Regions from separate parts of the Ectopseudomonas toyotomiensis genome, predicted to be linked through region 4. Evidence: predicted binding sites of a transcription regulator. Region 4 holds the regulator's gene; each other region holds the start of a gene.
What was found. The regulator FliA, encoded in region 4, starts transcription of late flagellar genes. The targets are predictions, from matches to a motif close to CTAAAGTTTNNNNNNNNNNNGCCGNTAA.
Positions count from the first base shown of each region.

Region 1 (3,391 bases), 1.5 Mb from region 4:
CGCCTGCAGGTTGGAGGCAGCTGCCGAGGCGGCATGGCTGCTCTGCGACATCTGATCGCCCATGGCGCGGATGTTCTCGGTGTTGCGGTTGACCTCCACGGTGACACAGGCCTGCTCTTCCGCCGCCGAGGCGATCTGCGCAGCCATGTCGTTGATCTGCCCGACCGCATCGGTGATCTGCTGCAACAGGTCACTGGCCGCCTGGGCATCCGTCACACTTTGCGAAGCCTTGGCTGCGGCGTTGTCCATCACCCCGACTGCCTGGCGGGTGGCGTCCTGCAGTACCTGGATCATCGCCTCGATCTCGCGGGTCGACTCATGGGTGCGCTTGGACAGCACGCGCACCTCGTCGGCCACTACCGAAAAACCGCGACCGTGCTCACCGGCACGCGCCGCCTCGATGGCCGCGTTGAGGGCCAGCAGGTTGGTCTGGTCAGCGATGCTGGCGATGGTAGAGAGAATCGAGCTGATCTCGTTGGAGTGGCGGTGCAATTCATCGATGATGCGCCCGGCCCCTTCGACTTCTTCAGCCAGCAGGGCGATGGACTGCTGGCTGCGCTCCACCTGGCGGCGCCCTTCCACACTCAGGCTGACCGAATCCACGGCCTGACCGGAGGCGGTCTCGGCATTGTGCGAGATTTCCTGTGTGGCGGAAGCCATCTGCGTCACCGCAGTGGCCACCAGGTGCAGCTCGGACTGGTGCTGCTGCACGTGCTGGTTCTGCGCTTCAGCATCCTGCGCGACCTGTCCGGACTCGTTGCTCAGCGCCACGGCAACCTCACGCAGGCGGGAGATGATGCCGTGCAACTGCTCGATGAAGCGGTTGAAGCTGCTCGATAGCTGGCCAATCTCGTCATTGGAGTTGACCGGCAGGCGCTGGGTCAGGTCACCATTGCCTTCGGCGATGGCGTTGAGGTTGTGACGGATCTGCTCGAGATCACGGAACAGCACACGGCCCAGCAGAGCCAGCACCAGAATGGCGACGGCCAGCATGCCGGTACCGATGATCAACTGCACAGCGAGCTGCTCACGCACCGGCGCGAGCACTTTTGCCTCATCCATGACCATCACGAAAGTCCATCGGGTATTGGGGATCTCGACGGCGTACAGCAGGCTATCGGTGCCCGCCACCTCAGCCTCAGTGAGACGACGCTGTTGCACCAGGGCGTTGAGCTGCTCGTCAGCCAGCGCTGGCGAAAAGTCGGCTGCCGACTTGGTGCGCCACTCCTTGTCGGGGTGCGCGATCATCTGCCCGCTTTGATCGATCAACAGCGCGTAGCCTTCGCCAGGGATGCTCAACTTGCCGATGGTCTCGGTCAACGTATCGAGCGTCAGGTTGGCGCCGACCACGCCAATCAGCGTGCCGTTACGACGTGCCGGGTAGGCGATGGTCACCACGTAGGCGCCATCGGTGAGCGATACGTAAGGGTCGCTGATGAACACATCGTTGTTCTTCTCGGCGCCCTGATACCAGCCGCGCTGGCGCGGATCGTAGTTCTGCAGGATCACCGTCGGGTCATTCTGCAGCATCTGTCCATCGACGGTGCCGATGTAGGTGATATTGAAGGCGAAGGTCGCCCAGGTCTGCTGCAGCAGAATGTGCGGGGCGATCTGCGGCTGCTGCACCAGGCTGCCCGCAGTGGTCTTCACGGCGTTGATGCGGTCGTTCATCCAGTTGCCCAGGTTGACCGATATCGACTGGGCGAAGCCGTCGATATCCCGCCGCAGGGTGTCATTGACGGTCCGGTCCAGGGAAGAAACGCTCTGCCAGATCAGCACAATGCTGACCAGCGATAACAGCGCCGCCGCCGTCAGGGTGATTTTCAGGCGCAGCGGCCAATCCTTGATATTCATGCACAGGACTCCATCGATGTCAGGCTCGAGCAGACACCTGTCGTTGAAAGCCAGATCCGTGAGCAAGCGACGCAGCGCGGAAGCGCGAGCCCCTGAGCAGGCTTTCAGCACAGAGCGCTATCACCGGGATCTGGGAAGCGGTTATGGGGTTGCCCGGGAACCTGGCCAGTTCTGACGGGCACACGCAGTTAATAAGCGACCGCACGACGGAAAACGTGAAGCCGAAAGCGTGCAAAACCGCTTAAAAGCACTGAGTTAGAGGGGTCTCTTAACTACGGCACTGGATCTACTGAGCACCTCGCTCAGGACTGCAGCCAGCTCAGCACGCGCTCAGCCAGTTGTTCGGGCGTGTGCCGGGTGGAGTCCAGCCGCAGCAGCGGGCAGCCCAGATGGCGGGCCATCCAGGTTTCGTGCATAAGCAGGCTGCGTGTGTGCAGGTCCCCCTGCTCGTAGCCGGCGGCCCATTGCAGGAAAGCCAGGCTCTGCCCGTGCATGTCACCTCCTGGCAGAATGCGTTCAGCGTAGCGCTGCGCTTCACGCTGCCGCAGTCGGCGCATGCGCTCCCGGTCGTCCAGGCGCAGGAACAGGGCATGGCTGAACGAAGGGATCAGCGCCTCGCCCCAGCTGCACAGCGAACCACTGAGCACCCAGCTGGGCGCCTGTGCGCTACGCTCGCGGATCAGCCTGACGCGCTCCTCGGGCGGCCGCTTGTGCTGATAGGGCGGCTCGCTCGGCAGCCAGTAGAAATCGTCGGTATCCAGGTGCAGCCAGCCATTGCGCTCGGCCAGCGTGCGGGCCAGCGTGGTGGTGCCCGAGCCGGATGCCCCGAAGATATGTAACCGAACCTCCATGGATGTCCCTCTCCTCGAACAGGATTTCATCATGATTCGCCCCTACCATCCCACAGACAGCGACGCGCTACTCGACCTCTGGCTGAGAACTTCCATTCTGGCCCACGACTTCGTGCCGGAGACGTTCTGGTACGAGCAGCTACCCGCCATGCGCGAGCTTTATCTGCCGCAGGCCGAAACCCTGGTGCTGGAGGAACAGGGTCAAGTGCTGGGCTTCGCGTCGCTGCATGAACAGCGCCTGGCTGCGCTGTTCGTCAGCCCGGACGCGCAAGGCCGCGGTCTGGGTAGTCAGCTGCTGGACGAAGCCAAACGCAGGCGCAACCGCCTGGAACTCGGCGTCTACCGGGCAGGCGGGTTCGTGACGCTGTACGAGACGCGCGACCCGCACACCGGCCAGCCGGAGCTGACGATGCGCTGGTCGCGCCAGTGAGGACGGTTCAGTTACCTTCGCGGCGCAGCGCCTGCGGGGTGAAGTCGCGCGGGCTCAGTCGGGCGTTGAAGTCGTACATCTTCTCGTTGTTATCCAGGCCGTCAGCGAAGTAGCGGCCACCCTTGAGGTCGTAAATGGTCTCCAGGGTCGAGCCGAACATCGGCACGTCGTAGTAGCTGATCGGGTGGGCCTCCTGCAGACCGATCAGGTTGCCGTTGCGGTCATACAGATCGACGGCAAGGATCTGCCAGCTGTC
Region 1 covers NZ_CP070505.1:1,703,142-1,706,532, forward strand. The annotation lists gene JWV26_RS07835 (methyl-accepting chemotaxis protein) at 1-1,854, opposite strand, end outside; gene JWV26_RS07840 (AAA family ATPase) at 2,157-2,705, opposite strand; gene JWV26_RS07845 (GNAT family N-acetyltransferase) at 2,737-3,135, shown strand; gene JWV26_RS07850 (DUF1329 domain-containing protein) at 3,143-3,391, opposite strand, start outside.
Region 1: the regulator FliA is predicted to act here: its motif matches at 2,047-2,074, upstream of JWV26_RS07835 (methyl-accepting chemotaxis protein).

Region 2 (3,391 bases), 330 kb from region 4:
GCTGCGCACCTGGCGGGTCAGGTCTTCACGCAGGTCGAAGGCATCGAGAAAGCGCTTCTCAGCCTGCTCGCGCAGAAACAGGATCTGCCGGGAAAACCCCTTACCGTACTGGTAGGCGTCCATGAAGTAACGCTGGATGCGAATCGCCTGTAATTCACTGCGCGCCTTGAGGCGTAGTGTCGCGCTCTCTTCCAGCATGGCAGAGCTGGCATCGCGCACCAGGCTGGCGCTGCGGCTGGACTGATACTGCGAGGCGCCCACCAGCAAGGTGACGATGGCGAGCAGGCACAGGCCGGCGAGCAGGGTGATCTTCCATTGGATCGAAAGACGGCTGAACAGCATGGTGCGTTCCTTTCTGCATGGACTAACAGGGTTATCGGTGTGCAGCCCGCATTCTTGATCGATACGGTGTGTGGTCGGAATTATGCACGTTTCGATTTAAATAATGAACGAGCATGCGTTTTGACAGGTGTGGCTCGCTTACGGCAGAGTACGCGGCTTTTTGCGTCGTGCAGGTGGAGTGCTTTATGAACGCTGTAATCGCTGCGGTCGGCATCATGCTGGTCCTCAGTCTCTGTCGCGTACACGTGGTAGTGGCGCTGATCATTGGTGCGCTGGCCGGTGGGCTGCTTGGAGGGCTGGGCGTCGAGGGCACGCTGCAAGCGTTCAACCAGGGGCTCGGTGGTGGCGCGACGGTTGCACTGTCTTACGCGCTGCTTGGCGCTTTCGCGGTGGCCATCGCCAAGTCGGGCCTGGCTCACGCCTTGGCGGACAAGGCGCTGGCGCTGGTCGGCCAGCAGCAGGAAGGCGCAGGTGGAGCGCTGAAGTGGCTGCTGATCGGGCTGCTGCTGGCGGTGGCGATCTCCTCGCAGAACCTGCTGCCGATCCACATCGCCTTCATTCCGTTGCTGGTACCGCCGCTGCTCTATGTGTTGAGCAAGTTGCAACTGGACCGTCGCCTGATCGCCTGCGTGCTGACCTTCGGTTTGATCACCCCATATATGTTCCTGCCGGTGGGTTTTGGCGGCATCTTCCTCAACGAGATCCTGCTGGCCAATGTTGCCAAGTCCGGTGTCGACGTCACGGGTATCAGCATCACCCAGGCCATGGCCATTCCGGCGCTGGGCATGCTATGCGGGCTGCTCGTGGCGGTGCTGTTCAGCTATCGTGGCAAGCGCGTTTATGACCTGGAAAAGGTCGCCCAGGCCGAGCGCGTGGATGTGCAATACAACCCCTTGAGCCTGCTGGTTGCGGGGCTGGCCATCGCTGCAGCGTTCGTCGTGCAGCTGTGGCTGGACTCGATGATCATCGGCGCGCTGGTCGGTTTCGTGATCTTCTCGGTGTCCGGCGTGGTGCGTTGGAAAGAGGCGGACGGCCTGTTTACCGAGGGCATGAAGATGATGGCCATGATCGGCTTCATCATGATCGCTGCGGCCGGTTTCGCCGAGGTGATGAAGACCACCGGTGAGGTCAAGACGCTGGTCGATAGCGCGGCAGCCCTGATCGGCCACAACAAGGCCGTTGGCGCGCTGCTGATGCTGCTGGTCGGGCTGCTGGTGACCATGGGCATCGGCTCTTCCTTTTCGACCATCCCTATCATCGCCGCGATCTTCGTGCCGCTGGGCGTGCAACTGGGTTTCAGCCCGCTGGCCATCGTCTGCATCGTCGGCACGGCCGGTGCCCTGGGCGATGCCGGCTCACCTGCCTCGGACTCGACGCTCGGGCCAACCTCGGGGTTGAACGCCGACGGTCAGCACAACCACATCTGGGACAGCGTGGTGCCCACCTTCCTGCACTACAACCTGCCGCTGCTGGCGTTCGGTTGGGCCGCCGCTATGCTGCTGTAAAGGCGTGAACAGACGCCGGATTAAGTTCTCGGCGCCTTGGGTCGCTTAATTCTTCCACGGGGTTGCCGATATATCGGTAGCCCCGTTTTTGGTTTCGCACACAAGGACAATAAGAATGCGCCTGACATTGAAAGCCAAGGTAATCCTGCTTGCACTGGTTCCCGTCATCCTCTTCGCGCTGGTGCTCAGCGGTACGGCGGCGAGGGTGCTGCAGAATCTGGCTGCTGACGAAGTGGCCGAGACTCGTGAGCGTCTGCTGCAGGAGAAACGCAGCGAGCTCGAGCACTATATCCAGATCGCACTGGGCTCGGTGAAGGGGCTCTACGATGGCGCCGCGCAAGGCGACATGGCCAGTCGCGAACAGGCCATCGCCATCCTCTCGAAGATCAAGTACGGCGCCGACGGCTACTTCTTCGGCCACGACTCCAACGTGGTGCGCCTGTTCCGTGGCGACAGCCCGGTGGATGTCGGCAAGAGCCTAGCCGACCGACGCGACCCGAACGGTGTGTACATCAACCGTGAGTTGGTCAATGTGGCGAAGAACAACAGCTACTTCGTCAACTACTCCTCGCCGCTGCCGGGTAACGAATCGGTAATGGTGCCCAAGCTCGCCTACAGCTACTACCTGCCCAAATGGGATATGGCCCTTGGCACCGCGCTCAACCTCGACGGTATCGAGGCGCAGATCGCCGAAGTACAGGCCGAGATCGACCGCCGCATCGGTACCATCATCACCAGCATCATGGTAGTGGCGGCGGTCCTTCTACTGGTGTTCGGCGTGATAGGTGTCTGGCTGAGCAACGCCTTCCTGCGTCCATTGCAGCAAATCAAGGCCAACCTCGATGATATCGCCGCGGGTGAGGGCGATCTAACCCGCCGTCTGCCCGTCACCAGTGAGGACGAGCTGGGCCAGTTGGCCGGGTCCTTCAACCGTTTTGTCGAGAAGGTGCATGGCCTGGTGCGGCAGATCGTCGAGATGACCGGGCAGCTCACCGAGCTGGTGAGTCAGGTATCGGAGCAGGCGCAGCGCTCCGAGCAGGCCATGGGGCAGCAGCGCCATGAAACCGATCAGGTGGCCACGGCGATCAACGAAATGTCCGCCGCCGCTCACGAAGTCGCCAAGAGCGCGCAGAACGCCGCTGAAGCCGCGCAGCAGACCGACCGCGAGGGCCAGGCGGCGAAGAGCGTGGTCGATGGCAGCATTCAGCGTATTCACTCGTTGGTCGAGGACATCCGCAGCAGCGGCGTATCGCTCGACAACCTGCAGCAGGACGTACTGTCCATCGTCAGCGTGCTCGACGTGATTCGCTCCATCGCCGAGCAGACCAACCTGCTGGCGCTCAACGCCGCCATCGAAGCCGCGCGTGCCGGTGAGGCCGGGCGCGGTTTCGCCGTGGTCGCCGATGAGGTGCGTGCACTGGCCAGCCGCACCCAGCAGAGCACCCAGGAAATCCAGGGCATGATCGACCGTCTGCAGCAGGGCACCCAGCAGTCAGTGACCTCGATGCGCCGCTCCAGCGATGCCGGAGAGCTGACCAGCGAGC
Region 2 covers NZ_CP070505.1:5,102,904-5,106,294, reverse strand. The annotation lists gene JWV26_RS23710 (methyl-accepting chemotaxis protein) at 1-342, opposite strand, end outside; gene JWV26_RS23705 (Na+/H+ antiporter family protein) at 528-1,847, shown strand; gene JWV26_RS23700 (methyl-accepting chemotaxis protein) at 1,963-3,391, shown strand, end outside.
Region 2: the regulator FliA is predicted to act here: its motif matches at 1,892-1,919, upstream of JWV26_RS23700 (methyl-accepting chemotaxis protein).

Region 3 (3,391 bases), 680 kb from region 4:
GCGCATCACCGAGATGTGCGCGAAGACTTCAGCGCCGCCGTTGAGCGGCTGGATGAAACCAAAACCCTTGGCGTCATCCCAGCTTTTAAGACGCCCCTTGCGTTCGTTGCCGATCACGGTTGCGCCGTGCTCCAGTCGATCAGGTGCAGTTGCCAGGTGGCGAGAATCACCAGGCCGAAGGCAATGCGGTACCAGGCGAACACCGCATAACTGTGGCTGGTGATGAACTTGAGCAGTGCGCGCACGGTGATCATCGCCACGATGAAGGTGCTGACGAAACCGATGGCGAAGATCGGCAAGTCGCTTATCTGCAGGATGTCGCGGTACTTGACCAGCGAATAGACCGTAGCCGCGACCATGGTCGGCATGGCCAGGAAGAAGGAGAACTCGGTCGCGGCCTTGCGCGACAACCCAAATACCAGGCCGCCAATGATGGTGGCGCCCGAACGCGACGTACCCGGAATCAGTGCCAGACATTGCGCAAGGCCAACCTTCAATGCCAGCTTCCAGGTCATGTCGTCGACCGTTTCGGCCTTGATCGCGTGTTCGCGCTTCTCCGCCCAGAGCATGATGATGCCGCCAATGATCAATGCCATGGCCACTGTGATCGGATTGAACAGCCAATGCTCGATCAGATCGGCGAAGGCCAGGCCAAAGATCACCGCAGGAATGAACGCCAGCAGCAGGTTGAAGGTGAAACGCTGCGCGTTCGGGTCGCTGGGCAAACCGACGACGACGCCGAGCACCTTGGCTCGAAATTCCCAGATAACCGCCAGGATGGCGCCAAGCTGGATGATGATCTTGAACGCAGTCGCCTTTTCGCCATTGAAGCCCAGCAAGTCACCGACCACGATCAGGTGTCCGGTGCTGGAAATCGGCAAGAACTCGGTCAAGCCTTCCACTATGCCCAGAATCAGGGCCTGAAAGGCCACCCAGAAATCCATCAAATCCCCCAAAGCGCGGCAACTACCTACGCGTAAAACTCAGAACGTGGAGCATGGCCCCGGCCCTGGGACACAAAACCGTCATGGAGGTTCCTTGCGACGGTCTAGCCCGGTGCTCATTCAGGTTCTGCCTCGGGCTGCCGAAATGCTATCAGACAACTAGAGTGAATAATGCCTCGATGTGACAGTATTGCTCTGCACCCTTCGAGGCAGCCCTGAAGCCGACAATTACAACAATCAGGAATTCGTCCATGAACAGCTTACGTAGTCTTCCCATCAGCCGCCGTCTATGGCTGATCCTGGCGCTGGCCATTCTGACGCTGATCTTGCAGGGCGCCTACATGCTGCGCCAGATCCACACCGATCTTTACGCCGGCAAATCGGAAAAGACCGAGCATGTGGTGCAGAGCGCGGCCGGTATTCTCAAGCACTTCCATGACCTGGAAAGCGCCGGCAGCCTGAGCCGCGAAGAGGCGCAGAAGCAGGCCATGGAAGTGGTACGCGGTTTGCGCTACGACGGCCAGGAGTACTTCTGGATCAATGACCAGACCCCGGTGATGCTCATGCATCCGATGAATGCCAAGCTCGAGGGGCAGAACCTTTCCGGCTTCAAGGACCCGGACGGCAAGGCGCTGTTCAACGACATGGTTGCCATTACCCGCAGCCAGGGGGCCGGCCAGGTCGACTACCGCTGGCCAAAACCCGGCGCCACTGACCCGGTACCGAAAATCTCCTATGTCGAGCTGTTCCAGCCCTGGGGTTGGATCATCGGCTCCGGCGTCTATGTCGATGACGTGCAGGCGGAGTTCAGGGCCCAGGCAGTGAAAGCCATGAGCATCGGTCTGCTGATCGCCCTGCTGCTGACTGGACTGGTGGTGCTGATCACTCGCAGCATCGTGCAGCCGCTGCAGGCCGCAGTGGACGCCATGGCCAGCATTTCCAGCGGCGAAGGCGACCTGACTCGCAACCTCGACACCCATGGGCGTGACGAGTTGACCGCCCTGGCGACCTATTTCAATGCCTTCACCGCGAAGCTGCGTCATGTGATCCGGCAGATGCTCGATTCAGCGGGGTCGCTCGATCAGGCTGCCCGCTCGCTTGGCGACATCTCCAGCGAAGCGCAGCGCCACAGCCAGCAACAGGCGCAGCAGATGGAACTGGTGGCGACCGCCGTCAACGAGGTGACCTACGGCGTGCAGGACGTGGCGAAAAACGCCGAGCACGCCTCCAGCGAGATGCACACCGCCGAGGAGCAGGCCAGCCAGGGCCAGCAGAACATCGAGGCGAGCCTGCGCCAGATCGATCAGCTGTCGGGCACCATCGACAAGGCCGTCGAGGTGATCCAATCGCTGGCCAGTGAGAGCACGCAGATCGGCAGCGTGCTGGAGGTGATCCGTTCCATCGCCGAGCAAACCAACCTGCTCGCTCTCAACGCCGCCATCGAGGCTGCCCGCGCCGGTGAGCAGGGCCGTGGTTTCGCCGTGGTCGCGGACGAAGTGAGGCTTCTGGCGCAACGTACCCAGCAGTCCACCGCTGAAATTCAGGGTATGATCGAGCGCCTGCAAGGCAACTCCGAGGCCGCCGTCAAGGTGATCAACGACAGCAGCCGTGCTTCCCAGCTGACCGTGGAACAGGCCAGCCAGGCTGGCGAGAGCCTCGCCCAGATCGCCCAATCGCTACGCAACCTGACCGGGCTCAACGCCTCGATCGCCAGCGCCACCCTGCAACAATCCCACGTGGTGGAAGACATCAATCAGAACGTCACGCAGACGGCAGCACTGGCCCACAACACCGCCGAGGCTGCCGAACAGTCGAGCGCAGCCAGCCAGCACCTGAAACAGCTGGCCGACCAGCTCAATCGTCTGCTTGGGCAGTTCCGCGTATGAGTCGAGCATGAGCAGCATGCAACATCAGGAGGTCGATTTCAGTCGGCCGCAGAACCAGGACCTGATCTGGGACCTGGACAGCATGGCCCGCCGCGAGCTGGCCGAGCGTTTCATCAAGCTGTTCGAGAATCGCCTGTGCGTCTATTCCGAATCGGTGGGGCAGCTGTACACCAACTACAGCCTGCACTTCCCCACCGATCTCGGTCGCAAGATGGTGGTGCTGCCCAACCCCTACGCCTTCCACGACACCCTGCACGGCATCGACAGCCAGGCCATCCGCAAGACGGGCCTGTGCGTATTGCCGGGCAAGGTTCTGGGCAAGCCGGGCCTGCTGCTCAGCACCCAGATCAAGGACGATGGGCCTGCGCCCAAGACCATGCCCTTCAAACCGGCACTGGCGCAGATCATCAGCAACCAGAAGAAAATCGGTGATCTGTTCCTGCCGGTATTGATGAAGGGCGACCTGCGTGAGTTCGACCAGCAGATGCCCTACATCCACCTGCATCGCCTGCAACTGGCACGCCTGGAGCGACTGTCGAGCTTCGAGCGCGACGACATCCA
Region 3 covers NZ_CP070505.1:4,753,809-4,757,199, reverse strand. The annotation lists gene JWV26_RS22050 (DUF1294 domain-containing protein) at 1-117, opposite strand, end outside; gene JWV26_RS22045 (undecaprenyl-diphosphate phosphatase) at 114-944, opposite strand; gene JWV26_RS22040 (methyl-accepting chemotaxis protein) at 1,196-2,830, shown strand; gene JWV26_RS22035 (hypothetical protein) at 2,838-3,391, shown strand, end outside.
Region 3: the regulator FliA is predicted to act here: its motif matches at 1,064-1,091, upstream of JWV26_RS22040 (methyl-accepting chemotaxis protein).

Region 4 (3,391 bases):
CGGGTTCCGGCTCGGCCTGCTGCACCGGCGCAGGAGCTGCTTCAGCGCCGCCCGGTTCGGCCAGGCGTGACAATGCCGCCAGAAGTTCAGGCGACGCGGGCGTCGGCTCGCGGCGCTCACGCACCTCGCCGAACATGCCATTTACTGCATCAAGAGCCTCGAGCACCACATCCATCAGCTCCGAATCGACGCGACGCTCACCCTTGCGCAGGATGTCGAAGACGTTTTCGGCGATATGGCAGCACTCCACCAACTCGTTGAGCTGGAGGAAACCCGCTCCGCCCTTGACGGTATGGAAACCGCGGAAGATGGCGTTGAGCAGGTTCATGTCGTCCGGTCGGCTTTCCAGCTCGACTAACTGTTCGGACAACTGTTCGAGAATCTCGCCGGCCTCTACCAGGAAATCCTGGAGGATCTCTTCATCGGCGCCGAAGCTCATATTGTGTGCTCCTTAGAACCCTAGGCTGGACAGCAGGTCGTCGACATCGTCTTGGCTGGAGGCGACGTCATCACGCTTATCGGCATGAATCTGCGGACCTTCACCCCGCGATGGCTCTTTTGATTTTTCCTGTTCGGTACGCAGCGCTTCGTGGTCGTGCTGAATACCGGCAAAACGGTCGACCTGGCTGGCCATGAGCATCAGCTTGAGCAGGTTGCTTTCCACTTCGGTCACCAGCTGGGTGACACGCTTGATCACCTGGCCGGTAAGGTCCTGATAGTCCTGAGCCAACAGAATGTCGTTGAGGTGGCCGGAGAGCTTGGCGCCATCTCGTTCACTGCGGGCGAGGAACAGCTCGACACGCTTGGCCAGCTCGCGGAAACCGTCGGCACCGATTTCGCGGCGCATGAAGCGGCCCCACTCAGCGCTGAGGCTCTGCGCTTCGTCACTGAGGTCGTTGACCAGCGGCGCACTCTGCTCGACCAGATCCATGGTCCGGTTGGCGGCCTTCTCGGTCATGGTCACGACGTAGTTCAGGCGCTCGGTCGCATCGGCGATCTGCGACAGCTCCTGGGCATGCGGCATACGCGGATCGAGCTGAAAATTGACAATGGCGTTGTGCAGTTCACGGGTCAGTTTGCCGACCTCGTGATACAGCCCGCGGTCGCGGACCTTGTTCAGCTCGTTGATCAGTTGCACCGCGGCGCCGAAATTACCTTGTTCAAGGCTATCGACCAGATCGCGGGCATTGTTTTTCAGGGTCGACTCGAGGTCACCCAGCGTGGAGTCATCGTGTTCCATAGCACCCTCGCGGCTGACATCAGCCGTTGACCCGCTCGAAGATCTTCTCGATCTTTTCCTTCAACACCTGAGCGGTGAAGGGTTTGACCACGTAGCCATTCACACCGGCCTGGGCCGCCTCGATGATCTGATCGCGCTTGGCTTCAGCAGTCACCATCAGCACCGGCAGGTGCTTGAGGCGCTCGTCGGCACGTACGGCGCGCAGCAGGTCGATGCCGGTCATGCCAGGCATGTTCCAGTCGGTCACCAGAAAGTCGAAACTGCCGCTTTGCAGCATCGGCAGCGCCGAGGTGCCGTCATCGGCTTCCGCGGTGTTGGTGAAACCCAAATCCCGCAAGAGGTTCTTGATGATCCGTCGCATCGTCGAGAAATCGTCAACGATGAGGATTTTCATGTTCTTGTCCAAGTCGACCTCCGTACAGTCCCAAACGTATTGCGCTTGCAACTACGCCCTTTAATCGTGAAACCGTTTGCGCCTGCGAGTACGCCGCGTTCAGCCAGCGCGCCACTCACTCAGCCGCGAGCGCAAACGCGCCGCGCACTGGCTGTGCAACTGGCTAACACGTGACTCGCTAACCCCCAGCACTTCACCGATTTCCTTCAAGTTCAGTTCTTCATCGTAATACAGCGCCAGCACCAGACGTTCGCGCTCCGGCAAACCGGCGATGGCATCGGCCAAGGCCGCCTGGAAGCGTTCGTCTTCGAGGTCCCGCGAAGGTTCGAGGTGAGTGTGTCCGGCGTCTTCGTGCAACCCGCCATGTTCGCCGTCCTGCAACAGGTCGTCGAAACTGAACAGGCGGCTGCCCAAAGTGTCGCCAAGAATGCCGTAGTAATCTTCCAGACTCAATTGGAGTTCGGCCGCAACCTCGTGATCTTTAGCGTCCCGTCCGGTTCTGGCCTCCACGACACGAATGGCATCACTGACCATCCGGCTGTTGCGGTGCACCGAACGCGGCGCCCAATCACCCTTGCGCACCTCGTCGAGCATGGAGCCGCGAATACGGATACCGGCGAAGGTCTCGAAACTGGCACCCTTGCTGGAGTCGTATTTGCGCGAGGCTTCGAGCAGGCCGATCATGCCGGCCTGGATAAGATCATCGACCTGCACGCTGGCCGGCAGACGAGCCAGCAGGTGGTAGGCGATGCGCTTGACCAGCGGCGCATAGCGCTCGATCAGCTGGTGCTGGGAGTCCTGCGCCTGAGCCTTGTTGTACATACGAAGTCCAGAAGCTGCTGTCATACGGCCGAGTCTGCGGTCGGTTGTTGCACCAGACGCTCGACGAAAAACTCCAGATGACCACGGGGATTGGCCGGTAACGGCCAGGTATCTACCTTCTGAGCTATCGCCTTGAACGCCAGGGCGCACTTGGATCGAGGGAAGGCTTCATAGACGGCGCGCTGCTTCTGCACGGCCTTGCGCACACACTCATCGTAAGGCACGGCACCGACATACTGCAGGGCGACATCGAGGAAACGATCCGTCACCTTGGTCAGCTTAGCAAAGAGATTGCGTCCTTCCTGCGGGCTATGGGCCATATTGGCCAGTACGCGGAAGCGGCTGATGCCGTGATCGCGATTGAGCAGCTTGATCAACGCGTAGGCGTCGGTAATCGAGGTGGGCTCATCGCAGACCACCACAAGGATCTCCTGCGCCGCACGCACGAAGCTGACCACCGCATCACCGATACCGGCAGCGGTGTCGATCACCAGCACGTCAAGGTTTTCACTGATGTCACTGAACGCCTGGATCAACCCGGCGTGCTGCATCGGCGTGAGGCTGACCATGCTCTGCGTACCGGATGCTGCCGGCACGATGCGCACGCCACCCGGCCCCTGCAGCAGAACGTCACGCAGATCACATTCACCCGCGATGACATCGGCCAGGGTGCGCTTGGGCGTCAGGCCCAACAGAACGTCGACGTTGGCCAAGCCAAGGTCGGCGTCCATCAGCATGACCCGACGGCCGAGATCGGCCAGGGCCATGGACAGATTGACCGACACATTGGTCTTGCCGACGCCACCCTTGCCGCCAGTCACCGCAATCACCTGTACGGGATGCATACCCATGTTCTTTCTACACCTTGTCTAACTTCGACTTGGCCTTACAGGTCGTTGGTAAGCACCTGTTGAGGCCGTTCACTCCCGCACCAC
Region 4 covers NZ_CP070505.1:197,337-200,727, forward strand. The annotation lists gene JWV26_RS00910 (chemotaxis protein CheA) at 1-439, opposite strand, end outside; gene JWV26_RS00915 (protein phosphatase CheZ) at 452-1,240, opposite strand; gene JWV26_RS00920 (chemotaxis response regulator CheY) at 1,260-1,634, opposite strand; gene fliA (RNA polymerase sigma factor FliA) at 1,734-2,480, opposite strand; gene fleN (flagellar synthesis regulator FleN) at 2,477-3,307, opposite strand.